3 regions of the Phaeacidiphilus oryzae TH49 genome follow, and region 2 is predicted to be linked to each of the others. Evidence: riboswitches for the same ligand, from Rfam matches in the RefSeq annotation. Region 2 holds a riboswitch; each other region holds the start of a gene.
What was found. A riboswitch is a leader RNA that binds a small molecule or an ion and turns the genes downstream of it on or off. The one in region 2 is predicted to bind cobalamin.

Region 1: it holds a riboswitch for cobalamin, as region 2 does, so the genes downstream of both, BS73_RS12010 (cobalamin biosynthesis protein) here and nicT (Nickel transporter NicT) in region 2, are expected to answer to the same signal.
Region 3: it holds a riboswitch for cobalamin, as region 2 does, so the genes downstream of both, cobI (precorrin-2 C(20)-methyltransferase) here and nicT (Nickel transporter NicT) in region 2, are expected to answer to the same signal.

Annotation. Positions count from the first base shown of each region.
Region 1 is NZ_JQMQ01000005.1:1,733,018-1,742,541, reverse strand. It holds gene BS73_RS12015 (cobyric acid synthase) at 1-809, opposite strand, end outside; gene BS73_RS12010 (cobalamin biosynthesis protein) at 806-1,795, opposite strand; cobalamin riboswitch at 1,907-2,086, opposite strand; gene BS73_RS12005 (hypothetical protein) at 2,234-2,617, opposite strand; gene BS73_RS12000 (NAD(P)/FAD-dependent oxidoreductase) at 3,151-4,581, opposite strand; gene BS73_RS11995 (alpha/beta hydrolase) at 4,693-5,874, shown strand; gene BS73_RS11990 (hypothetical protein) at 6,385-7,689, shown strand; gene BS73_RS11985 (type I glutamate--ammonia ligase) at 7,741-9,132, shown strand; gene BS73_RS11980 (amidohydrolase family protein) at 9,199-9,524, shown strand, end outside.
Region 2 is NZ_JQMQ01000005.1:3,731,048-3,740,571, forward strand. It holds gene BS73_RS20300 (enoyl-CoA hydratase/isomerase family protein) at 1-729, shown strand, start outside; gene BS73_RS20305 (CoA-binding protein) at 726-2,372, shown strand; gene BS73_RS36385 (acetate--CoA ligase family protein) at 2,288-2,926, shown strand; gene BS73_RS20315 (acyl-CoA dehydrogenase family protein) at 2,919-3,995, shown strand; gene BS73_RS34880 (acyl-CoA dehydrogenase family protein) at 3,992-4,918, shown strand; gene BS73_RS20325 (GntR family transcriptional regulator) at 4,944-5,588, shown strand; gene BS73_RS20330 (ArsR/SmtB family transcription factor) at 5,916-6,269, opposite strand; cobalamin riboswitch at 6,353-6,570, shown strand; gene nicT (Nickel transporter NicT) at 6,597-7,736, shown strand; gene BS73_RS36390 (L,D-transpeptidase) at 7,982-9,250, shown strand; gene BS73_RS20345 (SPFH domain-containing protein) at 9,523-9,524, opposite strand, start outside.
Region 3 is NZ_JQMQ01000005.1:1,774,096-1,783,619, forward strand. It holds gene BS73_RS12110 (FAD-dependent oxidoreductase) at 1-948, opposite strand, end outside; gene BS73_RS12115 (carboxylate--amine ligase) at 2,007-3,491, shown strand; cobalamin riboswitch at 3,587-3,714, shown strand; gene cobI (precorrin-2 C(20)-methyltransferase) at 3,830-4,588, shown strand; gene cobM (precorrin-4 C(11)-methyltransferase) at 4,585-5,448, shown strand; gene BS73_RS12130 (cobalt-precorrin-5B (C(1))-methyltransferase) at 5,470-6,846, shown strand; gene BS73_RS12135 (bifunctional cobalt-precorrin-7 (C(5))-methyltransferase/cobalt-precorrin-6B (C(15))-methyltransferase) at 6,843-8,288, shown strand; gene cobJ (precorrin-3B C(17)-methyltransferase) at 8,285-9,524, shown strand, end outside.

The sequences.
Region 1 (9,524 bases), 2.0 Mb from region 2:
TTGGAGAGCCGGGGCAGCCGCAGCACGGCCACGTCCAGCACCTCCCGCCCGACCGGGGCGCCGCCGCTGAGGACGCCCGGGCGGGCGTCCAGCGCCAGCGAGTCCTCGGCGTCCAGCCACAGCCCGTTCAGCATCGGCAGGACGCCGAGCACCGGACGGCCGGTGAGCCCGCGCAGCATCTCCAGTCCGGGTTCCAGCAGCCGGGCGTCGCCGCGGAACTTGTTGACCACCCAGCCCGCCAGCTGGGCCTGGTCCTCCGCGCTCAGCAGGGCCTGCGTGCCGTACATCGCCGCGAAGACCCCGCCCCGGTCGATGTCCCCGACCACCACCACCGGCAGGCCGGCCGCGGTGGCCAGCCCCATGTTGGCGATGTCCCCGGAGCGGAGGTTGATCTCGGCGGGGGAGCCGGCCCCCTCGCAGACCACCACCTCGTACCCGGCCCGCAGTTCGGCCAGGCACTCCAGGGCGGCCTCCAGCAGCGCGGGCTTGCGCTCCCGGTAGTCCAGCGCGCTGACCTCGGCGACCGCCCGGCCGCGCAGCACCACCTGGCTGCGGCCGTCCCCACCCGGCTTGAGCAGTACCGGGTTCATCGCCGCGGACGGCTCGATCCGGCAGGCCGCCGCCTGCATCGCCTGGGCGCGGCCGATCTCGGCGCCGTCCAGGGTGACGAAGGAGTTCAGCGACATGTTCTGCGCCTTGAAGGGCGCCACCCGCACGCCCTGCCGGCTGAGCCAGCGGCAGATCCCGGCGGTCACCACGCTCTTGCCCGCGTCCGAGGTGGTCCCCGCCACCAGCAGCGCCCCGCTCATCGGCGGGCCCCCGTCCGCACGGCCCGCCGGCCGACGGCCCGCGCTCCGGCCCGCGCTCCCGCCCGCACGGCAGCACGGCCGACCAGCGCCGTCCCCAGCGCCAGCGCCCCCACCCGCCGCGACAGCACACAGGCACGCTCGATGTCCGCGCGCTCCGGCGCACGCAACTCGGCGCCGAGCACGGGTCGCCGCTCGACCCTCTCCCCGTACGCCAACTCGCCCCCGAGGCGCACCCCCAGCGCTCCCGCGAAGGCCGACTCGGCCTGTCCGGCGTTCGGGCTCGGGTGGGCGCCCCCGTCCCGCCGCCAGACCCGCAGCGCGCGCCGCCGCGCGCCCGGCCCGGCCGCGGCGGCCGTGAGGAGTGCGGTCAGCCGCGCCCCCGGCCAGCCGGCGAGGTCGTCCAGCCGGGCGGAGGCCCAGCCGAACCGCTCGTACCTGGGGGAGCGGTGGCCCACCATCGCGTCCAGGGTGTTGACGGCCCGGAAGGCGAGCAGCCCGGGTGCGCCCGCCAGAGCGCCCCACACCAGCGCGTTCACCACCGCGTCCGCGGTGTTCTCGGCCACCGACTCGACGACCGCGCGAGCGATCCCCGCCTCGTCCAGCCCGTGCGGATCCCGCCCGCAGAGATGGGGCAGCCGCGCCCTGGCCGCCGCGAGGTCGCCCCCCGCCAGCAGCCCGTCGATCGCCCGCGCCTCCCGTACCAGGGTCGCGCCGCCGAGCACCGCCCAGGCGGCGGCCCCGGCGAGGGCGGTCCCGGCCGGGGGCCGGCGGCGCAGCGCGCGCTCCGCGAGCAGCGCCCCCGCCGCCACGGTGCCGGTGGAGACGGCGGTGAAGAGCACGCCGGCAGCCCGGCGGTCGGCGTAGAGACGGTGTTCGAGGCGGGTGGCGGCGCGTCCGAAGGCCGCCACCGGGTGGCCGCGGCGCGGGTCGCCGATCACCGCGTCCAGGGCGTAGCCGAGCGGCGCCCCGAGAAGGAGTCGGTCCACGTCCCGTCAGCTCCGCCGTGCGGCGGGCCGGTCGACAGGGAAAGGACCCGCGGGTCCGCGCGCAGCAGGCATGGCGAAGTGTCCTCACTCAGGGTCCGCGCCCTGGCTCGACGAGAACGGAGGTGAGAGTCTCCTGGCTCCCGGATCTGCGCTTCCTCCGGCCTTCCAGCCGCCTTGCGGCGGCCGTGGCGACGAGCGGAGGAGGGCTCCCCGGTGACAGTGGCGGGACCGCGCCGGATTCGCACCGGCTTCCTCTCCATGCCTCCGTATGGCGGACAAATCCCACCACGCGGGCCCGCGCAGCGTCAACACGGCCGGGGTGCGGCCGCCCTGGTGGGGGCCGCACCCCGGCCGTTGCCGCTCCTCGGTCCTCGGCGCGCGGTATGCGGTGTGCGGTGCGAAACGCGCGGTGCGCGTGGCCGCGGGGGGAGTGCCGGGCTACCTGCGCAGCGCCCGGATCGTCGGATGCTGGGCGCCGGTGCCGGTGTCCGGCAGCAGCGGCGGCCGGTAGCCCGGCCGGGCGCCGGAGGCCGGATGCCCCCGCCACGGGCGCCCGCGCAGTCCGATCGGCAGCGGGCGCGGCATGGGGTCGGGGGTCCGTCCGTGCTGGGGCTCCGGTTCGGCCGTCCGCCCCGGCTCGGCGGGCGAGGGCGCGAGGCCCGCCCCCGGGGCACCGCCCACCGGTTCGGCGGCTCCGGGTGTCCCGCTCAACTCCGCCTCGCCGAGGGCCTCCTGGGCCTCCCGGCCCTCCGCGGACAGCGACGCGTACCCGCCCGGGGGCACCAGCACGTGATCCTCGAACCAGGACAGGATCAGAATCACCAGAAGGGCGACGGGGGGTATCAAAAGGCCGAGAAGAACGGACATCATGGGCACCGCCTCGCTGTCGAGTGCTCCGACCGGGACGCCCGCCTCCGCCTGCCCCCAAGTCGCGAGGCGTCCGGAAACCAGCCTCAGGCCTCCAGCGCGAATCCGCACGTCGAGTCGCGTCGCGGTCACCCTGGGCAATCGCCTGCCCCTGGGACGCGGGGCCACCCGCGGCGGCCCGACGCTTCACCGCCCGAGCACTCGGTTTCGGCCGCGCCGAAGCGGCCCCGGGGCCCGTGCCCGGGGCGCCCGCCCCGCCCCGGAGAAAGCCCGGGATCCGGGGCCCCGAGGATCACCGATACGGAGTATCGCCCCAGCTCACCGGCGGTGGCCGGGGGCAGGGGGCCGGCCTCGCCGCCCCGCTCGGGCCCGTGACCCGAGGGAACCCTGTGGTTCCCGGTACGGGGCTTCCGCGGCCCGGCGGAGGTCAGAATGTCCGGATCCCGCCCGGTGCGGGCCCCGCGCGGCCCCCCGGCCCGGAACGGCCCTCAGCGGCCCGAGACGAGGTCCGCGATCCGGGCGATGGTGCTGGTCCGCTCCCCGCGCCCGGCGGCCTCGGCCCGGTCCGCCGCGTGGTACGCCGCGTACATCCCCTGCACGCCGATCCAGCGCAGCGGCTCCGGCTCCCAGCGGCGCACCGCGTGGTCCACCCAGGGCAGCGCGGTCAGCTCGGTGTCCCCGCCCTGCCCCTCGGCGCGCAGCACCAGGTCGCGGAGGGTCCGGGCGGCCAGGTTGGTGGTGGCCACCCCCGAGCCGACGTAGCCGCCGGCCGCGCCGAGCCCGCTCGCCCGGTCCAGCTGCACCGTGGTGCACCAGTCCCGGGGCACCCCGAGCACCCCCGACCAGGTGTGGCTGAGCGGCACGTCCGCGGCCCGCGCGCCCAGCGCCGGGAAGAAGTCGCGGACGATCCCGCGCAGCTGGCGCACCGCCCGCTCCCGGGTGGTCCCGTCGTGGTCGGTCCGTGAGCCGTAGCGGTAGGGGACGCCCCGGCCGCCCAGCGCGATCCGGTCGTCCGCGGTCCGCTGGGCGTACATGTACGCGTGGGCGAAGTCGCCCAGCACGGTGCCGGACTCGCCCCAGCCGGCCTCCGCCCAGAAGGACTCCGGCAGCGGCTCGGTCAGCACGATCGAGGAGTTCATCGGCAGCCACGTCCGCCGCTCCCCGGCCAGGTCCGCGGTGAACCCCTCCGTCAGCCGCAGCACGTAGCGGGCCGAGACGGTGCCGTAGGGGGTGACCGCGCGGGCCTTCCCGTCCGGCTGCCCCTGGGCCGGCAGGATCCGCTCCACCGGGGTGGACTCGTGGATCCGCACCCCCATCCGCTCCACCGTCCGGGCCAGTCCGGTGACCAGCTTGGCGGGCTGGATCCGGGCGCCGTGCGGGGTCCAGGTCCCGCCGAGGGCGCCCTCGACCGCGATCCGCTCCCGGGTCCCGGCGGCGTCCAGCACCAGCCGCTCCCGGTCGCCGTAGCCGTACTCCTCCTGGGCGAACGACCGGAGGCGGGCCAACTGGGCCGGGGTGCGGGCGACTTCGAGTACCCCGCCCTTGCGGATGTCGGCCTCGATCGACTCCTCGCGGGCTGCCCGGATCACCTCGTCCACCGTGCCGTCCATGGCCCGCTGCAGATCACCGGCGGCGGCCCGGCCGTACCGCTTGGCGAAGACCCCGCGGCCGGCGAAGCCGTTGTAGAGCCAGCCGCCGTTCCGGCCCGAGGCGCCGAAGCCGCAGAACCGCCGCTCCAGCACGGTGATCCGCAGCCCCGGATCGGCCTTGCGCAGGTAGTACGCGGTCCACAGCCCGGTGAAGCCGCCGCCGACGATGCACACGTCGGCCTCGGCCGAACCGTCCAGGGCCGGCCGGGGCCTGGGCAGCCCGATCGAGGAGAACCAGTACGACACGCCGCCGTTGATCACTTTGCTCACGCCGCCGGACGCTACCCGCCGCTCCGGCCTGCGGGAAGGGGGTCGGGAAGGGTCCGACCTTCATCTCGGACGGCCGTACTGCGATGGCGGTGCCGCTCCCCGGGTATTGGGATGGCTGACGGAACATCGACGGCGGAAGCGGGGTGCGCGATGCGGTGGGGCAAGACAGCGGTGCTGGCGACGGCTTCGGCGGTGGGCGCCGGGGCGGTCGCCGCGGTGCTCGCCGGTCGTGCCGTCTCGGACCTCTCGGTCCGCCAGCGCGGCGGCGACCCGGCGGCGGCCGACGGGCTGCGGGTGCACGCCACCGCGGCCGGGCGGGTGGCCCTGACCCGCACCGAGGACACCCAGCGCCCCGGCCGCTACGGCCTGGAGTGGCCGGACCCCGGGGACGGCGTGGATCCCGGCCTGACCGGCCACGCGGTCGTCGGCGACCTGCTGGAGACCACCGCGCAGACCTCCGTCCGCCGGCTGGAGCGGGTGGACCGCGGGGAGCTGGCGATCGGCGCCCGGGCCACCCTGACGCCCCGGGTGCACACCGGCACCCCCGACTCCGCCTTCGGCCTGGAGTACTCCGACACCGCCGTCCGCGGTGAGCTGGGCCCGATGCCCGCCTGGTACGTGCCGGGGCTGCGGGAGCCGTGGGTGATCGCGGTGCACGGGCTCGGCGCCGACCGCGAGCAGGTGCTGCCGGTGCTGCCGGTGTTCTCCCGGATCAGCGTCCCGGTGCTGGCGATCACCTATCGCAACGACCCCGGGGCGCCCCGCTCGCCGGACGGCCTCGGGCACTTCGGCAGCACCGAGTGGCGGGACGTCGAGGCGGCGATCCGGCTGGCGGTGGACAGCGGGGCCACCCGGATCGTCCTCTACGGCTGGTCGCTGGGGGCCGCGATGGTCCTCCAGGCGGCGGCCGAGTCCTCCTGGAAGGACCTCGTCCGGGGCGTCGTGCTGGACTCGGCGGTGCTGGACTGGAGGGCCACCGCGCAGGCCGTCAGCCGCCGCCGGGGCGTCCCGGGGCCGCTGGCCGAGCTCGGGGTGCTGGCCGCCGAGGGGAGGGCCGGAGTCGACCAGCGGGTCTTCGACCGGCTCGGGGAGGGCGTCAACGCGCCGATCCTGGCGCTGCACAGCCCGGACGACCCGATCGCGCCGATCGCCCCCGTCCGGCGGCTGGTCGGCCGGCACCACGACCAGGCCGTGCTGAACGAGTTCCCGCACGGGGCGCACGCGGCGCTGTGGAACGTCGACCAGGACGGCTACGAGACGGCGCTGAGCAGGTTCTTCACCCCGCTGGTCTGAACTCCTCGTCCGGGATGTGAGACGCCGGCCGGTTCCGTGCGGCCGGACGGGCGATCGTCCGCCGAACGGTCTCCGGCCCTGTGACTCCTGGGGCATGACGGCGCTTTGGTCCGCTTCGTCCATGCCGGAAGATCCCGCGATGTGACAACGGGCCCGGGTAGGGGGAAGACTGCACGGCGTGACGTCCCGGAACTCGCGCGACCGTGATGCCCGTCCCCGTTCCGCTCGGGGCGCCGCCGAGCGTCCCTCCGATTCGGAGGGGGCCGGATCGGCGCCCGCCCCGTTGCGGGCCGGACCGGCGACCGCCCCGATGCGGGCCGTGACCCGCCTCCCCGGCGGGGGCCCCGCCGGAGAGCCTGCCGCGAACCGTCCCACCGCCGTGAACCATCCGGCCCCCGCCCCCCGGGCGGCGGCGCCGGCCGCGCCGCCCGGCCCAGCCACCCGGCCGCGCGGCACGGCAACGGCCCCACCCCTCCGCCGCACGGGCAGCCTGGACCGGCCGCCCTCGCCATGCTGGCCAGGCGGCTCCTCGCGGACGCCGTACGGGTCGCCCGCTGGGCCGGCGAACTGCCGGCCGTCGACCGCCGCGGCGACCTGCTGCCGGACGACGCCCAGGCGGCCGGACGGGCGCTCGGGATGACCGTCGGCGCCGCCGCCGAGTCCTGGGAGCGGGCCCGGCTGGTCGGCCTGGTCGAGCTGCGCGGGGCCGGCGCCGGCCCCGGCTGGCGGCTGCACGCCTGGGAGCACGACGACGACGCGGTGCTCCGCGGCTGGGCGGCGCTCTTCGACGCCTGGACGCTGCTGGTGCCCGTGCCGAGCGCGGTTCCGGCCGCGCTGGCCGGGATGTCCGTGGACCACGCCCCGCAACTCCTCTCCTTCGTCCACCTGGTGGACGGTCCGGTGGCCGTCGCCGAGCTCCTCGAACTGCTCCGCCGGGGCCTGGACGAGCAGTGGCGCGGCGGCCCGGCGATGGCGGGGGGAGCGGGCCCGGGCGGGGCCGCGCACAGCCCCGTGCCGCATGCCGCCTCCGCGGTCCACGCGGTGCGCGGCGCCGGGCGGGGCGACCCGCCGGAGCCCGGCGAGGTCGCCGAGGTCCTGCAGTGGATGGTGGACGGCTTCGCCGCGGTCGGCGCGCTGGTCAGGCATCGGCCGGCGGCCGGCGAGGAGCAGCTGATCGAGCTCTCCCCGCTGGGCCACTGGGCGGTCCGGGCCAAGCTGGAGGAGATCTGCGTGGTCGCGCAGACCGCCGCCGGCCACATCGAGAAGAGCGCCGCCGAGATGCTCGGCGCCTGCGCCGGCTACACCCCCGGGCCGGCCCGCGCCGAGTACCGGGCGTGGGTCGCGGCCAGGCCGGTGGACCGGGCGGTCGCCGAGCTGCTGGAGGTGGCACGCGGGGACGACCCGCTGCTGCGCGGGCTCGCCTTCGAGACCCTCCGGGTCGCCGGCCACCCGGCCGAGCCCGCCGTGCGCGCCGCCGCCGACGAGCCGGCGCTGCGGCCGTACGCGCTGCTCTGGCTGGCCGAGCAGGCCGACGAGGGGATCGACCCGTCCGAGGTGCTGGACGCCGAGGACGCGACCTGGCTGTGGGTCGACACGGGGGCGGCGGTCCTGGAGCACGGCGACACCGCGATGCTGGTGCAGCATGTGCAGGGCGCGGTGAGCGCCGACCCGGCGGGCCTCTTCGCCAGCGTGCGGGCCACCGGCCACCCGCGGGCCGGTCAGGTGCTGGCCGCGGTGGCCTCCGCCCATCCCGACCCCGCGATCGCCCGCGCGGCCCGGCGCAGCGCCTTCAGCGTCCACCAGGGTGGCGCGTAACGGCAGGTGCGGCCGCCGGGCCGGCCCCGCGCGGCCGGTGCGCATGGCACCATGGGGCCCGTGGTATTCGAGAGCGGGGACCACCGCGCGCGTGAAGCCGATGCTCGTACCGCCGCCGCGCGACTCGTCGCGGAGGAGGTCCACGGCGTCGCCCTGGTCTGGGTGGACAACGCCGGACTGCAACGGGTGAAGACCGTGCCGACCGCGCGCCTCCCGGAGGCCTGCGCCTGGGGCGTGGGGATGTCCCCGGTCTTCGACACCTACCTGGTCGACGACTCCGCGACCCGCGGCCGCCACCTCGGCGGGCCCTCCGGCGACCTGCGGCTCTTCCCCGATCTGGACCGCCTCACCGTCCTCGCCGGCCAACCGGGCTGGGCCTGGGCGCCGGTCGACCGCCGGCGCCAGGACGGTCTGCCGCACCCCGCCTGCCAGCGGCGGTTCGCGGCCCGGATGGTGGAGGCCGCGGCCGAGGCCGGCCTGGAACTGCGCGCGGGCTTCGAGACCGAGTGGATCGTCACCAGGGGGCAGGAGGGCGACGGCGGGCCGCCGTTCGCGTACCCCACCGACGGACCCGCCTACGGGATGCACCGGGTCACCGACCTCTCGGACTACCTCGCCGACCTCCTCCGCGCCTTCCGCGCCCAGGAGATGACGGTCCTTCAGCTGCACCCGGAGTACTCGCCCGGCCAGTTCGAACTCTCCCTCGCGCCGGAGGACCCGGTCGGCGCCGCCGACACCGCCGTACTGGTCCGGGACACCGTGCGGGCCGTCTCGGCCCGGCACGGGCTGCGCGCCTCCTTCGCCCCGGTCTTCGAGCCCGGCGGGGTCGGCAACGGCGGCCACCTCCACCTCAGCCTGTGGCAGGAGGGCCGCAACCTCTCCGCCGGCGGCCCCGGCCGGCACGGGCTCACCGCGGAGGCCGAGGCCTTCCTCGCCGGGGTGCTGGCCGAACTGCCCGCCCTCCTCGCCGTCGGCGCGCCCACCCCCGCCAGCTACCTCCGGCTGGTCCCCTCGCACTGGGCCGGCGCCTTCTCCTGCTGGGGGCTGGAGAACCGGGAGGCCGCGCTGCGGCTGGTCACCGGCAGCACCGGCGAGGAGGCCCGGGCCGCCAACGCCGAACTCAAGTGCGTGGACCAGGCGGCCAATCCGTACCTCCTGGTCGGCGCCGTGATCGCGGCGGGCCTGGCCGGGCTGCGGGGGAAGGCCGAGCTGCCGCCGGAGGTGGACGGCGATCCGGCCGCGCTGCCCGAGGACCGGCGCCCGGCCCGGCTGCCGGTCTCGCTCGACGAGTCGCTGGCCGCGTTCCGCGGTTCCCGGGTCCTCGCGGAGGCGCTCGGCGAGGTGCTCCACGACACGGTGGCCGCCGTCCGCGCCGCCGAGATCGAGCTGTTCGCCGGCCGCGGTCCGGAGGAGACCGCGGCGGCGACCCGCTGGAGATACTGAACCAGGCACGCCCGCACAACCCGTACAGCCCGCACCGCACAGCACCGCATCGCACTGCTTTCGCTCGTGTACGCGCAGCCGAAGGGGGCAGCAGGACAGCATGACGGTCGATCAGCACTGCCATTCGGTCGTGTCCGGCCAACTGGACGACCGCGCCTTCGCCGCCCTCCTCACCGAGTCGGACCGCCCGCCGGCCCCGGCCACCAGTCCGTGGGACAGCCAACTCGGCTTCGCCGTCCGGCGGTTCTGCGCGCCGCTGCTGGAACTACCGCAGCACGCCTCGGCCGCCGACTACCTCGCCGCCCGCCGGGCCCTCGGCCACGCCGAGGCCACCACCCGGCTGCTGCGCGCCGCCGACCTGGACACCCTGCTGGTCGACACCGGCCTGCCCG
Region 2 (9,524 bases):
CCGGAGCGCAAGAACTCCTTCACCTTCGACATGCTCGACGAATGGGCCGCCGCCTACCGCGAGTTCGAGCGGGACGAGGACATCAGGGCGGTGGTGCTCACCGGCGCGGGCGACGCCTTCTGCGCCGGCGCCGACCTCAGCGGCCTGGACGGCGGCGGGGAGCGCACCCCGCTGCAGAACCGCAAGCTGATGACGGATCAGGTACACCAGGTGATCCGGGCCGTGGAGGACCTCAACAAGCCGCTGATCGCCGGGATCAACGGAGCCGCCGTCGGCGCCGGCCTGGACATGGCGCTGATGTGCGACTACCGGATCGCCACCGACACCGTCCGGCTCTCCGAGGGCTACGTCCGGGTCGGCCTGGTGCCCGGGGACGGCGGGGCGTACTTCCTTCCCCGGATCGTGGGCCGCTCGCGTGCCCTGCGGCTGCTCTGGACCGGCGAGTTCGTCGAGGCCGGACGGGCGCTGGAGTGGGGCCTGGTGGACGAGGTGCTGCCGGTGGACGGGTTCCGGCCCCGGCTGGAGGAGTTCGCCGGGCAGCTCGCGGCGATGCCCCCGGTCTCCGTCCAGCTGATCAAGCGGGCGGTGCGGCACGGGGAGAACGGCGACCTGCGGGCCTCCCTCGACCTGATCGCCTCCCATCAGGCGGTGGTGCAGTCCACCGCCGACTCCAAGGAGGCGCTGGCCGCCTTCCAGGAGCGCCGCAAGCCGACCTTCGAGGGACGGTGAGCGGCGTGCCGGGCGCGCTGCTCGACCATGTCCTGCGGCCGCGGTCGGTGGCCGTGGTCGGCGCCTCGCCGCGGGCGCGGCTGACCGGGGCGCTGATCGCCAACCTCACCTCGGCCGGGGCCGAGGGGCCGGCCGTCCACCTGGTCAACCCGCGCTACGACCGGATCGGCGAACGGCCCTGCCACGCCACGGTCGCGGAGATCGGGGCGGCCGTCGACCTGGCGCTGGTGATGGTCCCGGCGCGGGGCGTCCCGGAGGTGCTGCGGGACTGCGCGGCCGCCGGCGTGCCGGCCGCCGTCGTCCTCTCCTCCGGATTCGCGGAGACCCGGCGGGAGGCGGGCGCCCTCCTCCAGCGGGAGGTGGACGAGCTGGCCGCGGCCACCGGGCTGCGGGTGATCGGCCCCAACTGCCAGGGCGTGATGTACACGCCGGCCGGACTCTACGGGGCCTTCAGCCGGTCGGTGACCGACCTGGCCGAGGCCGGCTCGGGCCGCAGGCAGGACGGTTCCGGCCTCGCCTACGTCGGGCAGAGCGGGGCGCTCGGTGGCTCGTTCCTCTCCCTGGCCTCCGGTCGGCACACCCCCCTGACCGCCTGGCTGTCCGTCGGCAACCAGTGCGACGTCACGGTCGCCGAGGTGGTCGAGGGCCTGGTCGAGGACGACCGGGTGCGGGTGATCGCGGCCTACCTGGAGCGGATACCCGAGGGGCGTACCTGGCGGCGGGCGGTGGCGGCCGCGGCGGCCGCCGGGAAGCGGGTCGTGGTGCTGCGGGCCGGGCGCTCCGAGGCGGGGAGGGCCGCGGCGGCGGCCCACACCGGCTCGATGATCGGCGGGGCCGGCGCCTTCGACGCGGTCAACCGGGCGGCCGGGGTGGTCGCCGTCGAGGACTTCGGCGAACTGGTCGAGCGGGCGGTGGCGCTGACCGCGCGGCGGACCGTGCCCGGGCCGCGGATCGGCGTGGTCACCACCTCCGGCGGGGCCGGCATCCTGACCGCCGACTGGATCGAGCGGCACGGTCTGCGGGCCGCCCGGCTCGCCGACCGGACGGTGGAGCGACTCTCGCAGCTGATCCCGGACTTCGGGCACGCCCGCAATCCGGTGGACGTCACCGCCGAGGTGCTCGGCAATCGGGAGCAGTTCGGCCGGACCTGCCGGGTGGTCGCCGACGACCCCGGGGTCGACCTCACCCTGGTGGTGGTCACCGGGATCCGCGGGGCCGACGCGGTGGACCTGGCCGAGCGGATGACCACGGAACTGGCCGGCCGTCCCGCGGCCGTCGTCTGGCTGTACGGGGCGGAGGAGACGGCGGAGGCCCGGGCGGCCCTGGTGCGGGCCGGCATCCCGGTCTTCGACTCGCCGTCGGCGGCGACGGGTTGGGCGGCCGCGGCGGTGACGGGCGCCGGCGCCGATGCCGGCCCCGGTCCCGCCCCGCCCCCGACGCCGACGGGCCGGCCCAGGAGGCCGGGACGGAGGCGGCGGTGGCCGCCGTGCTCCGCGCGGCCGGGCCGGACGGGACGATCGGTGAGGCGGAGGGGCGGGAGGTACTGGAGGCGCTGGGCATCGCCACCCCGCGCACCGTGGTCATCACGCGCCCCGAGGACGCGCCACGAGCCGTCGCGGAGGTCGGCGGGACCGCCGTGCTGAAGGGACGGGCGCCGGGCCTCACCCACAAGAGCGATATCGGCGCGGTCGCCCTCGGCGTCCGGCCGGCCGGCGCCGAGCGCGCGTTCCAGCGGATCGCCGAGCGGATCGCCGCCTGGGACGCGGACGCGGCCCGGGAGGCCGCGGTGCTGGCCCAGACCCAGGTCGCCGAGGGGCTGGAACTGCTGCTGTCCGTACGGCGGGCGGAGGACGGCTACCCGCCGCTGGTCAGCGTCGCCCTCGGCGGGACCCGCACCGAGATCTGGCAGGACATCCGCACGGCCGTCTGCCCGCTGGACCCCGCCGGGGCCCGGGCGCTGCTGGACGGTCTGCGGTTCCGCCGGCTGCTGCACGGATTCCGCGACGAGCCGGCGGTGGACGTGGACGCGGTGGTCGACGCCCTGGTGGGGGTCTCCCGGCTGGCCGTGGCCCTGGACGGCCGGCTCGACCTGGAGGTCAACCCGCTGATCGTCCACCCGGAGGGAAAGGGCGCGACCGCGGTCGACCTGGTCGCCGCGCTCGCCGGACCGCAGGCTGAGGGGAGCGGCTGTGAGTGAGGAACTGCGGCACCGCGTACGGGAGTTGCTGGCGGAGTGGGACTTCGTCCCGCGGGCCGACTGCTGGGCGGGGCCGGCCGACCCGGAGTTCAGCCGCGAGCTGGGCCGACGCGGGCTGCTCGCCGTCAACTGGCCCACGGAGGTCGGCGGAGGCGGTGGCTCGTACACCGACCGGCTCGCCGTCACCGAGGAGCTGCTGCGCGCCGGGGCGCCGGTCAGCGGGCACTGGATCGGCGAGCGGCAGATCGGCCCGGCGCTGATCGCCCACGGGACGCCCGAGCTCCAGCAGGAGTTCTGCCCCCGGCTGGCCCGCGCCGAGATCACCTTCGCGCTGGGGATGAGCGAGCCGGACGCCGGCTCGGACCTCGCCTCCGTCCGCACCTTCGCCGCCCGTACCGCCGACGGCGACTGGCTGGTCAACGGCCGGAAGATCTGGACCTCCGGCGCCCACCGGGCCAGCCACCTCTACCTGCTGGCCCGCACCGGCAGGGAGGAGGACCGGCACGAGGGGATCACCGAGTTCCTCCTCGACATGGACAGCCCCGGGATCACCGTCCACCCGATCCTGGACTTCGCCGGCGAGCACCACTTCAACGAGGTCGTGCTGGAGGACGTCCGGGTGCCGGCCGGCCGGGTGCTCGGCCGGGTCGGCGAGGGCTGGCGCCAGGTGGTCGGCCAGCTGTCCTACGAGCGCGGCGGCCCCGAGCGCTTCCTCTCCATGTACCCGCTGCTGGCCGCGGTCGTCCGGGCCGGGCTGCCGGACGACCAGGCCCGTCGCGAACTGCGGGAGCTGATGGGCAGGTTGACCGCGCTCAGGGCACTGGCCCGGAGCAACGCCGAGGAGATGGACGCCGGCCGCGGACCGGTCTACCAGGCGGCGGTCAGCAAGTACCTGGGCAACCGCTTCGAGCTGGACGTGGTGGAGTGGGCGCGGCCGATGATGGCGCGGGCCGACGCGGCGGTCCGCGAGCTCTTCCGGCAGTGCGTGGTGGCCGCCCCGGCCTCCGGAATCCGCGGCGGAGCGGCGCAGATCCTGCTGTCCATCATCGCGAAGGGAGAGCGGCGATGAACGACTTCGACCGGACCCTGTACGCAACGGTGCTGGAGGTGGTCGCGGACTGGCCGCCCCCGGCCCCCGGGACCGACGTCTCGGCCGCGCCGGACTTCCCCGGGCACTGGGCCACCGCCGTCCGGCTGGGCTGGACCGGCGTCCTGGACGGCGCCGATCTGGCCGCGGAGCCGGACCCCGACCTGATCGACTCGGCGGTGGGGGCCGTGGAGGCGCTGGGCCGCGCCGGGGTGCCGCTGCCGGTGCGGCAGACGCTGGTCGCCCGGTACGCGGCGGGCGACCGGGCGCCGGAGGAGAGCCGGGGCCCGGACGGCGTCCTGGTCCATCCGACGGCGTACGGGGTGTGGGCCCCCGGCGCGACCGGCCTGGACCTGGCCGGGCGGCCGTGCGCGGTCGGCGCGGGCGGCGCGGGCGGCGACCCGGCCGAGGACGACACCCCGCGCACCGGGGAGCTGGCCCGGCTGCTGCTCCTGGCGGAGCTCCTCGGGGCGGCCGACGGGGCGATCCGGGAGGCCCGGCGGTACGTCGAGGAGCGGGTGCAGTTCGGCCGTCCGCTGATCCGGATCCCGGCGGTGCGGACCAGCCTCGGCGAGGCGGCGGTCGCCCACCGCGGGATGGCCGCGGCGGTACGCGAGGCGCAGCGGAGGTTCCGGGTGCCCGCGGCGGTGGACGGAGCGGACCGGTCGCTGCGGTTCGCTCTGACCGGGGCCCGGGCGGTGGCCGCCGAGGCCGTCGGGCGGATCGCGGCCGTCGCCCACCAGCTGCACGGCGCCATGGGGATCACCGGCGAGGCCGGCCTCCACCGCAGGACCACCCTGCTGTGGGCCGGGCGGGACGAGGGCCTGGTCGGCCGCGACTGGGGACTGGCCGAGCTGCCGGACGCGGAGGAGGAGCTCTGGGACCTCACCGCGCCGGTGGGGTGAGCGGCCTGAGTAGGCTCTGACCGCTATGACGTCGGTGGACCTGGTGGTCGAGGAGGTCCGGGCGCTGCTCGCGGAAGGCGGGCTGCGGCCGGGCCAGCCGGTGCGCCAGGAACTGCTGGCGGACCGGCTGGGGCTGAGCCGGCAGCCGGTCCGCGAGGCGCTCCAGTCGCTGGCCTCGGACGGGCTGCTGGAGTACCGGCGGAACGCCGGCTACGCGATCCGCGAGCTGAGCTGGTCCGAGCTGAGCCAGGCGTACCGGCTGCGCGAGCTGATCGAGACCGAGGTGCTGGAGTCGCTGCCGCGGTTCGGGGACGCCGAGGTGGAGCGGCTGCGGGAGATCAACCGGCGGCTGGCGGCGGCGGACGCGGCGGGGGAGCTGCGCGCGGTGTCCACGCTGAACCACGAGTTCCACTTCCGGGTCTTCGCGGCGGCGGGCCTCGGCCTGCTGACTGCCGAGCTGGAGCGGGTGTGGTTCCTCACCCAGGCGTACCGGGCGGTGTACGTGTCCGATCCGGACACGGTGCGGCGGATCGTGGCCGAGCACGACGCGATCGTGGACGCGCTGGCGTCCGGGGACCACGCGGCGCTGCCCGGCCTCCACGCCCGGCACCGCGCCGGCACGCTGGAGTGCGTCCGGGCGCGCCTGACCTTTCCGCCGGCGGACGCCTGAGGGCTCCGCCCCGGATGCGGCGCCGCCAGGCGCGAATCGGGGGCGCGGGGAACTGCGCGCCCAGCGCGGAACGGCGGTTCGTCCGGCGGCGGACACCGGGTTGCAACCCGGTAGGCGTTGCCGAGTGCGCGCCGTGGACGGCCGGCCGCGCAGTTCCCCGCCCCCGAGGCGCGCCCGGCGGCGCTGCCTCCGGGGGGCGTGCTCGGGGTGCGCGGCGCGGCCCAGCCGCCTAGTTTGGGGACATGACCGCGTTGGAGACCATCGGGTTCTCGCTGCTGGTTCTCGCCTTCGTCGCCGGCATCGTCGCCTGCGTCGTCCTGCCGCCGTTCAAGAAGCGGTGAGGTTGGCCAGCAGCATGTCCACCCGCGGGGAGCTGAGGGAGTAGCGGACGACCCGGCCCTCCTTCTCCGCGCGGACCGCGCCCGCCGCGCGGAGCAGCCGCAGCGCCTGCGAGACCGCCGTGTCGCTGATGCCGGTCGCGAGGGCGAGGTCGGAGACCGCGATCGGCCCCGCGCTCCGCACCGCGAGCAGCAGCGAGAGCCGGCCCGGATCGGCCAGCAGGCCGAACAGCTCGGACCAGGCGCGCACCCCGGCCGGGTCGCCGATCCCGGCGATTGCCTCGCACACCGTGTGCTCATCGATCGCGCGCCGGTGGGCGCGCTCGGCGGGAACCAGATGCATGGCCCCCATCCTGCCCCGCCGGCCTCCCCCGCCTCTGCACATCTGCACATCTGTGCAGGCTTGTAGCTCATGCCCGGCCCCGGATACCGTGGGCGCGCCGTGGTGCTCGGGAAGACCGGTGGAAGACCGGAGCGGCCCTCGCCACTGTGATCGGGAAGTCGACGTGCCGTCAGCGAGTCCTCGTCGGAGGACGGTTGGGTCACGGGAGCCCGGGGGCATCACCCCCGGACACCTGGAAGGCCAGGCGCGAACGACGTCAGCACCCGTAAGCCAGGAGACCGGCCACGGCACGCGATAACCCATCCACGAGGTGCTGGAGAGGCTGCCATGGCTACCGGTATGCCTGCGTCGACGCAGGCGCAGAAGCAGCAGAAGAAGAGTTCGGCCGTCCCCCGCCGCACCCGCGCGGACTGGCTGCGGACCGGGGGGCTGCTGGCCGTCATCCTCGCCCTCCACCTGCTGGCCTTCGGCCTGCTGCTCCTGGTGGTGGCGCCACGCCGGCACACCGTGGGGAACCAGGTGTTCGGGGTCGGGCTCGGGATCACCGCGTACACCCTCGGCATGCGGCACGCCTTCGACGCGGACCACATCGCCGCCATCGACAACACCACCCGCAAGCTGATGGCGGACGGCAAGCGGCCGGTCTCGGTCGGCTTCTGGTTCGCCCTCGGCCACTCCAGCGTGGTCGTCCTGCTGGCGCTGCTGATCGCCACCGGCACCCGGGCCGTGGGCACCCTCACCGGGACCGGCGCCGGCCAGGGCTCGGGCGCCCACCGGGTGCTGGAGCTCGTCGGCACCTGCGTCTCCGGCGGCTTCCTCTATCTCATCGCCGCACTCAACCTGGTCTCGCTGGCCGGGATCGCCCGGGTCTTCCGGGCCATGCGCTCCGGCGTCTTCGACGAGCGGGAGCTGGAGCGGCGGCTGGACGGCCGCGGGCTCCTCAACCGGGTCCTCGGCCGGCTGACCCGCTCGATCACCCGGCCGGGCCAGATGTACCCGGTGGGCCTCCTCTTCGGGATCGGCTTCGACACCGCGACCGAGGTGACCCTGATGGTGATGGCGGGCAGCGGCGCCGCCGCCGGGCTGCCCTGGTACGGCATCGTCTGCCTGCCGCTGCTCTTCGCCGCCGGGATGTCACTCTTCGACACTCTGGACGGCACCTTCATGAATTTCGCGTATGAATGGGCCTTCGCCAACCCGGTCCGCAAGGTCTACTACAACCTCACCATCACCGGGCTCTCGGTGGCGGTGGCGTTCCTGATCGGCACGGTGGAACTGGTGGGTGTGCTGCACCGGCAGCTGGGGCTCGCCGACCCGGTCAGCGGCTGGATCTCGGGCGTCGACCTGAACAACGTCGGCTTCGTGATCGCCGGCCTCTTCGTACTGGTGTGGGCGGGTGCGCTGGCCTACTGGAGGCTCGGCGGGGTGGAGCGCCGGTACACCGCGGGGGCGGGCGAGAAGCTCTGAGGAATCCGGCATAACGTGGAACTCGGCACACCGGAACCGGGTGCGCCGGGTGAACGTCACTCAAGAGTGGCACCGGTGGGGACGACGTGAACGTCCGGTACGGCTGGGTCGACCGGAACGGGCAGGACGCCCGGAACGACCGGGACGACCCGCACGACCGGGTGAGCGGGCCCGCCGGCGGCCGACGGGTACGGCGGATTCAGGGGAGAGCACGGGTGGCACGGGCAGGGTCAGGGTCACAGACGGTGGCGGAGTCGGGCGGCGCGGCGGCGCCGGGCGGCGAGAAGGAGCGGCGGGACGGCGGCGCACGCGGGCGGAGGGTCGTCCGGCGGACGACCGGGATGGCCGCGGTCGCCGCGCTGGCGCTGGTGGGCGCGAGCGCCTGCTCCTCCGGCGGCAGCGGCGGCAGCGCCAGTCAGCAGATGAAGGTCTCCGACGCGAAGATCTCGGTGGCGTTCAGCAAGGCCTCGGACGGCGGTGTGGCCACCGACAAGCCGGTGAAGCTGAACGTGACCGGCGGCACGCTGGCCTCCGTCACCGTCGCCGACTCCCAGGGCGACCCGGTGGCCGGCACGCTGAAGTCCGGGACCTGGACGCCGACCTCCCCGCTGGGCACGGGCGCCAAGTACGTGCTGCGGGCCAGTGCCACGTCCGGTTCCGGCACCAAGCCCAAGGTGGACCGGATCTCTTTCACCACCGAGTCCCCGGGCAGCGACAGCCAGATGCTGCTGGACTCGATCAGCCCCGCCAAGGACTCCGTGGTCGGCGTCGCGCAGCCGGTCTCGATCATCTTCTCCACCCCGGTCGCCGAGTCGGCCCGGGCCGCCATCGAGAAGCAGATCAAGATCACCACCTCGAACGGCACCACCGGGGCCTTCCACTGGTTCGGCGACAGCCGGGTGGACTGGCGGCCGCAGAACTACTGGCAGACCGGCACCAAGGTCACCGTGGCCGCCGACTTCAACGGCGTCTCGGACGGCAACGGGCGGCTGGGGATACACGACTACGTCCACCACTTCACCGTCGGCTCCGACGTGCGGGTGGTCGACGACATCAACTCCCACCAGATGAAGGTCTACAACGGCGGCAAGCTGGTGCGGACCATGGCCTCGGACGCCGGGCGGCCGGGGATGTCCACCTGGACCGGGACGATGGCGATCATCGACAAGCAGCCCACGGTGCACATGACCTCGTGCAGCGTCGGGATAGCGTGCTCGAAGAGCGACCCCAACTACTACGACCTGTCCCTGCCGTGGGACCTCCACCTGACGTACTCCGGTACGTACATCCACTACTCGACCGGCGACACCGACCCGGGCTCGGACAACAGCTCGCACGGCTGCATCCATCTCGCGCTGGCGGACGCCAAGTGGCTGTACGGCTACGTGAAGCCGGGGGATCCGGTCACGGTGAACGGGTCCGGTGACAAGGCGGCGGCGGACAACGGGTTCGCGGACTGGAACATGTCCTGGTCGCAGTGGAAGACGGGCTCGTCCGCGGCGTACAACGCGTAGCGGTCGGCCTTTCCCCGTGGCCCTTCCCGCACCGGTCACCACGCGGGAGGGGCGGCGACGCGGTCGTGCGTCGGCGGGTGCGGCTGCGTAGTCGGCGGGCCGCGCAGTTCCCCGCGCCCCTGATTCGCCTGGCCCTTCGGGCCGCGAATCCGGGGCGCCCCGCGATTTGCGAAGCAAATCAAGGGGCGCGGGAACTGCGCGGCCCGCCGCGAACGGCGCCGCACCCGCCGACGCGCGAGCGCGTCGCCGCCCGCGCAGGGCGCAGCCGCGGGCT
Region 3 (9,524 bases), 2.0 Mb from region 2:
GACCTCCTCGTCCCCGCGCGGCCCGCGCAGCTCGGCCCGGCGGATCCGGCGGCCGGTGCCGATCGGCAGCACGCCGTCCACCCGCTCCTTCAACCACCAGGCACCGGACGGGCCGAGGATCTGCTTCACCAGCCGCAGCCGTACCGCCACCGGCATCCGGCGGACCAGCTGGGGGACGTCGCTCACCGTCCGGTGCGACCAGCCGGGGCCGAGCGGGCTGGCCGGCTTCACCGTCCGGTACAGCGCGGACGGGCGGGCGACCGGCGGCGGTCCGCCCCACAGCACCCGCGGCCCGCGCGCCAGCACCGTCACCTGTGCGCCGGCCTCGTGCAGCAGTGCCGCGCTCTCCAGCGCCGACTGCCCGGCGCCGACCACGGCCACCCGGCGGCCGGCGAACGGCGAGAAGTCGGTGTGCTGCGAGGCGTGCGAGACCGGACCCTCCGGATCCGGGCCCTTGGGCGCGGCGGCTATCAGCTCCGGCGGCACGTAGTCCGCGCCGACCAGGCCGGTGGCCACCACCACCGCCCGCGCCTCGAACTCCTCGCCGCCGGCCAGCGCGACCTCGAAGACCCCCTCGCCGCCCGGCGCCCGGGACGCCCTCCGCTGGACGTCGACCACCCGCTCGGCCTCGACCTCGGGCACCAGCCGGCGCTGGAACCACTCCCCGTAGGCGATGAAGTGGCCGATCGGGATCGGATGCCGCTCGTCGTACGGAGCGATGTCCTCCGCGCGACAGAAGTCCGCGAAGGACGCCCCCTGCTCGGGCGCCGACAGGTCGGACGCGTCCGGCGTCGACTTCAGGTACATCCCCGCCGGCATCCGCTGCCGCCAGCTGCTCATCGTGTCGCCGAAGACCCGCACCGGCAGGCGGCGGCCCATCAGATGCGCCGCCGTGGACAGCCCGTAGGGCCCCGCGCCGATCACGGCGACAGGCAGAGTTCCAGACATGAATCTCCCCCTTGGTTCCACCGAACCCCCTCGGTTCCCCCCTGGAACCGACAGGTCCATGGTGCGGCAGGCGTTCCGTTCTGTCAGCGGTGCGACCGTGATCGAGTCTCCTCGCGCCCCGAATGTCACCCTCCGTTCATAGTCCCGCCTCTGTCCCGTGGCCTCCGGGCGCTCTACTCTGCCGCTGGGGGAGACAGCTGTACGGGGGCCGGGGGGTCGCGATGGCAGACGCGGTGACGCGCAGGTCGCAGCAGAAGGCGCGCGAGGAGAGCGAGGGGCGCGCAACAGCACGCGAGCCACGCGGGGAACCCGCACCGGGGGACGACGCCGGACCACCCACCGTCCCCGTACAGCGAGCCCCGCAGCCCACGACGCAGCCGGTGCCACCCACCCCGGCGCCGGCGGGGCCGGGCCTGGCCGCGCCGTCCTCAGAGGCGGCGGGCTCGCCACCTGAGAGCCCGGCTCCAGCGGCCCCGACTCCGACACTCCCGGCCCCAGGGGCCGCAGCGGCGGAGGGCCCGGCCCTGCTCACCCCGGCCACGCAGGCCCTGGGGCCGGCGACCCCGGACGCGGCCCCGATCGCCGCGCTCGGCGCGGTCGGCGCGGTCGGCGCGGTCGCGGCCCTGGCCCCGGCCCCGGCCCCGGCCCCGACAACCGTGGACGCGGAGGCCCAGAGCCCGGCGGGCTCAGTCGCACAAGCCACGGGATCGGCGACCCCCGGCGCCATAGGCGCGGCCCGGCTCGCCTCGGCCGCGCAGGCCCTGGGGTCGGCGACCTGGGACGCCACAGGCACGGCCCCGATCGCCGCTGCCGCGACCCCGGCCCCGCCCCTGGCAGGCCTGGACGCGGAGGCCCAGGGCCCGGCGGCCGGAGACGTGGCGCCCGCAGGCGCGGCGGTCTTGGTCCCGCTGGCCCGAGTCCCGGAGGCGCCGGCTCCGGAGGGTTCGGGTATCGCGGGCCCAGGTAGCGCGCTTCCGAGTGCGGCGGCCCCCGGCGGCGCGGGCTTGGTGGGTCCGGGCGAGGCGGGGGTTTCGGTGGCTGCGCCGGCCGTACCAGCCGTGGCGGAGCCGGCGGCGCGGGCGTCCGCGGTGGCGCCCCGGCGTTCCCGGCGGCGGGCCGCTCGCGGGCCCGAACTCGACCGGGCCGTACCGGCGTTGATGGTGCGCATCGGCCACTACCCGCTGCACCACGGCACGGTCGGCGCGATCCGCAGCCTCGGCAGGCTCGGCGTCCCGGTGTACGCGATCACCGAGGACCGGTTCGCGCCGGCGGCGTTCTCCCGGCATCTGCGGGGCCGGATCGACTGGCCGACCACCGGCAAGGAGCCGCCCGCCCAGCTGGCCGAGCGGCTGCTCGCCATCGCCGGCCGCCTGCACCGCAGGACCGGTCGCCGCGCCGTCGCGGTGGCCACCGACGACGAGGCGGCGGTACTGCTCGCCGAGTACGCCGGGCCGCTCGCCGAGCATCTGCGGCTGACCGCCGTTCCCCCGGCGCTCCCCCGCGCGCTGGCCGGCAAGCAGTCGCTGCACGAGCTCTGCGTTCGCCACGGTGTTCCCAGCCCGGGATCCCGACTGGTCGGCGGCAGCGGGCAGTTGGCCGAGGCGGCCGAGACGCTCGCCTTCCCCCTCGTGGTGAAGAACGACGCCCCGTACGGGCGGCTGTCGGCGCCCGCGGTGTCGGCGACCACCCGGATCGACGACGCCGGGGAGCTCTTCCGGCTGGCCGCCGAGTGGGAGCAGGGCGAGGTCTTCCCCTCGGTGCTCCTCCAGGAGTACCTCCCCGGGGACGCGGCCGAGGACTGGATCGCCCACGTCTACTGCCCCTCACCGTCGGACACGGGGGCCGGCAGTGAGGGCGCGCAGACGGCGCAGGCCGCGCAGACGGCGCAAGCCGCCGCCGAGCCGGTGGTCTTCACCGGGGTGAAGGTCCGCTCCTGGCCGCCGACAGCCGGTGTCACCGCGCACGCCTACAGCGCCGGCAACGCCGAACTCGCCGCGCTGACCCGGCGGTTCTGCCAGTCCATCGGCTTCCGCGGGATCGCCGACCTGGACTGGCGGCTGGACCTCCGCGACGGCCGCTACAAGCTCCTGGACTTCAACCCCCGCCTGGGCGCCCAGTTCCGCCTCTTCGAGACGGTGAACCGGATCGACCTGGTCCGCGCCCAGCACCTCGACCTGACCGGCCGCCCGATCCCGGCCGCCCGCCAGGCCGAGGGCCGCCGCTTCACCGTCGAGCTCCTCGACCTCCCGGCCCGGCTCGCCGCCCGCGGCGGCCGCGTCTCGGCCCGGGTCCCGGATCCCGGATCCCGGAGCGCGAGCGCGAGGACGAGGACGAGGACGGAGGCCGTACCGACACCGCCGCCGTCCCCCCTCCCGCTCCCCCTCCCCGTCGACTCGGAACGGCAGCCCGCCGACGGCCGGCGCGAGCTGGCCTGGGCGTCCGTCGACGACCCGGTGCCCGCATTGGCCGCCGCCGCCCGCTCGGCCGGACCGGCCGTCCACCGGGTGCGCGCCATCCTGCGCGCCCGCCGGTCGCGGGACTGACCGCGCCGGTCGGCGCCGGCCACCCCCGGTTGACTCCGCGCTCGTTCGCGTGATGGGATTCCGGGGCCACAAAACCACACACGGCGGCAATGACGAGGAAGTCCGGTGCAAATCCGGCGCGGTCCCGCCACTGTCACCGGGGAGCGCACCCCACCCACGCGCCACGGCTGCCTCGCGCAGCTGGAAGGCCGGGGGCGCGCGTCGATCCGGAAGCCAGGAGACTCCGGCCGCCGTCACTTCGACCCGGGGCGAGGACCCCGAGTGAGGATCACCGCCATGCCGCGCTGCCCCCTGTCCGCAGCACCCCCCTTCCCCGACTCGGACGAGCGGGCGCGCGGATGACGCCGCGTCTGATCGGCCTGGGCATGGGGCCCGGCGATCCCGATCTGGTCACCGTCAAGGCAGTCCGGGTGCTGCGCACCGCCCACGCCGTCGTGGTCCCGGTACTGGACACCGGCGAGCGCGGCCGCGCCGAGGCCACCGTGCTGCACCACGCACCGGACGCCGAGGTGGTGCGCACCGTCTTCGCGCTCAACGAGCGGACCGACCGGGCCCGCCGCGAGGCCGCCTGGGACGCCGCCGCCGCCCGGGTCGTCGCCCTCCTCACCGGCGACGGAGCCGGGGACGGCGCCGAGCGCGGGGACCGGACGGTGGCCTTCGCCACCATCGGCGACCCCAACGTCTATTCGACCTTCACCTACCTCGCCCAGACCGTCCGCGGACTGCTTCCCGAGGTGGCGGTGGAGACCGTGCCGGGGATCACCGCGATGCAGGACCTGGCCGCCCGCAGCGGCACGGTCCTCGCCGAGGGCACCGAGCCGGTGACCCTGGTCCCGGCCACCGCCGACGGCTCGGTGCTGCGCGAGGCGCTCGCCGGCACCGGAACCGTGGTCGCCTACAAGTTCGGCCGGATCGCCCCGCAGGTGCGGGCGGCGCTGGAGAAGTCCGGCCGGGACGGGACCGCCGTCCACGGCTCGGCGCTCGGTCTCCCGGACGAGCGGGTCTCCGCCCCCGGGGAGCCGCTGCCCGACGTCCTGCCGTATCTCTCCACCCTGATCGCCCCCGCACCGCGCACCGCCCGTGGAGGAAAGCTGTGACCGCCGCCGACGACGCCCGCACCGCTGACACTCCCGCCGCCGCCGGGGCTCCCGCCGCCGCGAAGGTCACCTTCGTCGGGGCCGGCCCGGGCGCGCCCGACCTGCTGACCTTCCGCGCCGCCCAGGCCATCGCCGAGGCGGACGTGGTGATCTGGGCGGCCAGCCTGGTCCATGAGGACGTCCTGCGACACGCCCGCGAGGGTGCCGAGATCGTCGACTCCTCGCTGGTCCCGATGGAGGCCGTCCTCGACCTCTACGCCCGTGCGGTGGCCGAGAACCTGCGGGTGGCCCGGGTGCACTCCGGCGACCCCTCGCTCTGGGGCGCCGTCCAGGAGCAGCTGGACCACTGCACCGCGCTCGGCCTGGAGACCGAGATCGTGCCCGGCGTCTCGTCCTTCTCCGCGGTCGCCGCGCTGGCCAAGCGGGAGTTGACGATCCCCGAGGTGGCGCAGTCGGTGGTGCTGACCCGGCTGGGCGGCGGCAAGACGCCGATGCCGCCGGGCGAGGAGGTCCGCGAGTTCGCCCGGCACGGCACCACCATGGCGGTCTTCCTCTCCGCGGCCCGCTCCAAGCAGCTCGCCGAGGAGCTGCGGGAGGGCGGCTACCCGGAGGACACCCCGGTGGTCATCGCGTACCAGGCCACCTGGCCGGACGAGTTGCTGCTGCGCTGCACGCTGGGGACGCTGGAGGAGACGGTCAAGGAGCACCGGCTCTGGAAGCACACCCTCTTCCTGGTCGGCCCGGCGCTCTCGGCCTCCGGCACCCGCTCGCACCTCTACCACCCGGGCCACTTCCACACCTTCCGCCGCGCCGACCCGGGCGCCCGCCGCCGCCTGCGTGCCGAGCACGCCGAGCACTGACCGGCCTGGTACGACAGCCCCATGAGTACGCCAGAGGAACCCCGCGAGCCGGCGGACGCGCCCGCGACGGCGGGCGGGCCCGAGCTCCCCGGGCCCACGCCGAGCGGCTCCGCGCCGGGCGGCTCCGCGCCCGACGGCCCAGCGCCGGAAGGCGCGAAGCCGGACGGCCCCGAGCTGCGTGAGCCGGATCTACCGCGTACCGCGAAGGTCCGGCAGAAGGCGCTGCGCACCGGCTGGACCACCGGCACCTGCGCCAGCGCCGCCGCCCGCGCGGCCGCCCTGCTGCTGACCACCGGCCGCCCGCAGCCACTGGTCGAGGTCGCACTGCCGTCCGGCAACCGCGTCGGCTTCCCCGTCGAGCGCTGCGAACTGCTGCGCCCGGGAAGGGCCGAGGCGGTGGTGGTGAAGGACGCCGGGGACGACCCGGACGTCACCCACGGCGCCCACCTCACCGCGACCGTCAGCTGGTCGGACACCCCCGGCGTGCACCTGCACGGCGGGGTCGGCGTGGGCGTGGTGACCAAGCCGGGGCTCGGCCTGGAGGTCGGCGGCCCGGCGATCAACCCGGTCCCGCGCCGCATGATCACCCAGGCGGTGACCGAGGTGCACGACCCCTCGTCCGCGCGCGGGCTGGACGTCACCATCAGCGTCCCGGACGGCGAGCAGCGCGCCCGGAAGACCACCAACGGCCGGCTCGGCATCCTCGGCGGCATCTCGATCCTGGGCACCACCGGGATCGTCCGCCCGTTCTCCACCGCCTCCTGGCGGGCCTCGGTGGAGCAGGCGGTGGCGGTGGCCTCGGCGCAGGGCGAGCGGACGATCGTGCTGTGCACGGGCGGGCGTACCGAGAAGGGCGCCATGGCCATGCTGCCCGAGCTGCCCGAGGTCTGCTTCATCGAGGTCGGCGACTTCACCGGGGCCGCGCTGCGGCGGGCGGTCGAGGGCGGAATGGAGCGGGCGGTCTTCGTCGGCATGGCGGGCAAGCTCACCAAGCTGGCGGCGGGCGTCCTGATGACCCACTACACCCGCTCGCGGATCGACACCGGGGTGCTCGCCGCCATCACCCGCGCGGTCGGCGGCGCCGAGCCGCTGGCCTCCGAGGTCGCGGCGGCGAACACGGCTCGGCACGCCTACGAACTCTGGGAGTCCGCGGGCCTGTTGGGGCCGGCGGGCGCCGAGCTGTGCGGCCGGGTGGCCGCGGTGATGTCCCGCTTCACCGAGGGCGCGCTGACGACGGAGGCCGCCATGGTCGACTTCACCGGCGCCCGCCTGATCGCCGCCACCCCGAACGGCCTGCTGCCCGCGCCGCAGGGACCGGAAGGGAAAGCGCCGACCCGGCCGGGCAGCGGCACCCGGCGCCGCGAGGGCGGCCCGGACGCCGAGGGGACGGACCGATGACCCCCGCCGCCGCCCGGGTCACCGTCGTCGGCCTCGGCACCTCCGGGGCCGAGCTGCCCGCCGAGGCCCAACACGCCCTCGCCGGGGCGCAGTTGGTGATCGGCGCGGCCCGGCACCTGGCCGCCGCCGAAGCGGCCGGCGCGATACCCGACTCCGCCCACCGGATCACGCTGGGCCCCCTGGCCCCGGCGCTGAACGCGCTGACCGGCCTGCTCACCCCGACCACGCCGAACACCCCGCCAGCCCCGACCACCCCAAAAACCCCGGAGACCCCGACCGTCCCGAACCCCTCGGTAACCCCGGCTACCCCTGCCCCCTCGGTCCCGCCGTGCGCCCCGAGTGCCCCGAGCGCCCCCGCCGCGCCCGCCGCGCCGCGAGCCGTCGTGCTCGCCTCCGGGGACCCCGGGTTCTTCGGGATCGTCCGCGCCCTCGCCGAACGGCTCGGGCCGGAGGAGCTGAACGTCATCCCCTCCCCCTCCTCGGTCGCCATGGCCTTCGCCCGGCTGGGCATTCCCTGGGATGACGCCGTCGTGGTCAGCGCCCACGGCCGCGAGCTGCGCACCGCCGCCAACCTCTGCCGCGCCCACCGCAAGGTGGCCGTACTGACCGCCCCCGGCGCCGGCCCCGCCGAGCTCGGCGCGGCCCTCCTCGCCACCCCGGGCGTCGAGCGCCGCCTGATCGTCGCCGCCGACCTCGGCGGCCCTGCCGAGCGTCTGGACTACTGCACCCCCGCCGAGGCCGCCGAACGCAGCTGGCCCGCCGTCAACCTGGTGCTCTGCCTGGGCACGGAGGCCGCCACCCGGCCCGCGCCGGCGATGCGGACGATCGCCGCGCTGCCCGCGGCCCCCGACACCTGGGCGCTGCCCGAGTCCGCCTTCGCCCACCGCGACTCGATGGTGACCAAGGCCGAGGTGCGCGCCCTGGCCCTGGCCCGGCTCGGCCCGCGCCCCGGCGACCTCGTCTGGGACGTGGGCGCGGGCAGCGGCTCGGTCGCGGTGGAGTGCGCACGGCTGGGGGCGGCGGCGGTCGCCGTCGAACGGGCGGCAGACGGCATCGATCGGATCCGGGCCAACGCCGCCGCGCACGGCGTCGACGTCTCCGCCGTCCACGGCGAGGCGCCGGAGGCCCTGGCCGCACTCCCCTCCCCGGACAGCGTGTTCATCGGCGGCGGCGGTTCCGGCGTGGCGGCCCTCGCGGCGTACTGCGCGGACCGGGCCCGCCGCACGGTGGTGGTCACCCTCGCCGCGCTGGACCGGGTGCCCGCCGTCCGGGCCGCGCTCGCCGGTGCGGGCCTGGACGTGGACGGGGTGCTCCTGCAGTCCTCACGGCTGGCCCCGCTGCCCGGCGAGGTCACCCGGCTCGCCGCCACCAACCCGGTCTTCGTCCTCTGGGGCAGCAGGCCCTCAGCCAGGTACCGACAGCAAGGAGCGACCCCATCGTGATCGGCCTACTCGCCGCCACCGCCGCCGGCCGGCGCGCCGCCGCCGACCTGGCCGGCCGCCTCCCCGACGCGCGCCAGTACGAAGGCCCGGTCGGGGTGGAGCTCCCGCGCGCCTTCGCCGAGTGCGACCGGCTGGTGGTCTTCCTCGCGGTCGGCGCGACCGTGCGGCTGCTCGCCCCGCTGCTCCGGGACAAGGCCGGCGACCCGGGGGTGGTCTGCGTCGACGAGGCCGGCCGGTTCGCCGTGCCGGTGCTCGGCGGCCACGCCGGCGGGGCCAACGAGCTGGCCGACCGGATCGGTGAACTCCTCGGCGCCGTACCGGTGTCGACCACCGCCACCGACGCGGCCGGCATCCCCGGTCTGGACACCCTCGACCCCCTGGGCTGGACCGCCGAGGGCGAGGTCGCCGCCGTCACCCGGGCGGTGCTGGACGGCGATCCGGTCCGGCTGGTCGCCGATCGGAGGTATCCGCTGCCCGCTCTCCCGGCCAACGTCCGGGAGGACGCGGCGCCCGGCGCGCCGGTCCTCCGGGTCAGCGACCGCACGGCGGCCGTCGAGAGCGCCGGTGCCCCCGTGCTCACCCTCCGCCCCCGCGACCTGGTCGTCGGCGTGGGCGCCAGCCGCGGCGCGAGCGCCGAGGAGATCACCGCGCTCGTCGACTCGGTCCTGGCCGAGGCCGGCCTCTCCCGGCGCTCCGTCACCGCGCTGGCCACCGTGGACGCCAAGGCCGAGGAGCCCGGCATCCTGGCCGCCGCCGAGGCGCTGGGCGTCCGGCTGGTCACCCACCCCGCCGAGGCCCTGGCCTCGATCGAGGTGCCCAACCCCTCCGACGCCCCGCTGGCCGCCGTCGGCACCCCGAGCGTGGCCGAGGCCGCCGCGCTCGCCACCGCCCCGGGCGGCGAACTCCTGGTCCCCAAGCGGAAGTCCGCCCCCGCCGAGGCCGGCGCGGCGCCGATGGCCACCGCCGCCGTCGCCCGCCGCCCGGTACGCGGGCGGCTCGCGCTGGTCGGCCTCGGCCCCGGCGCGCGCGACCTCCTCACCGAGCGCGCGCGCAACGAGCTGCGCCGGGCGTCCGTCGTCGTCGGCCTGGACCAGTACCTGGACCAGATCCGCGACCTCCTCCGCCCCGGCACCCGGATCGAGTCCACCGGCCTCGGCGCCGAGGAGGCCCGGGCCCGCAGCGCCGTCCGACTCGCCCAGCAGGGCCACGCCGTGGCCCTGATCGGCAGCGGCGACG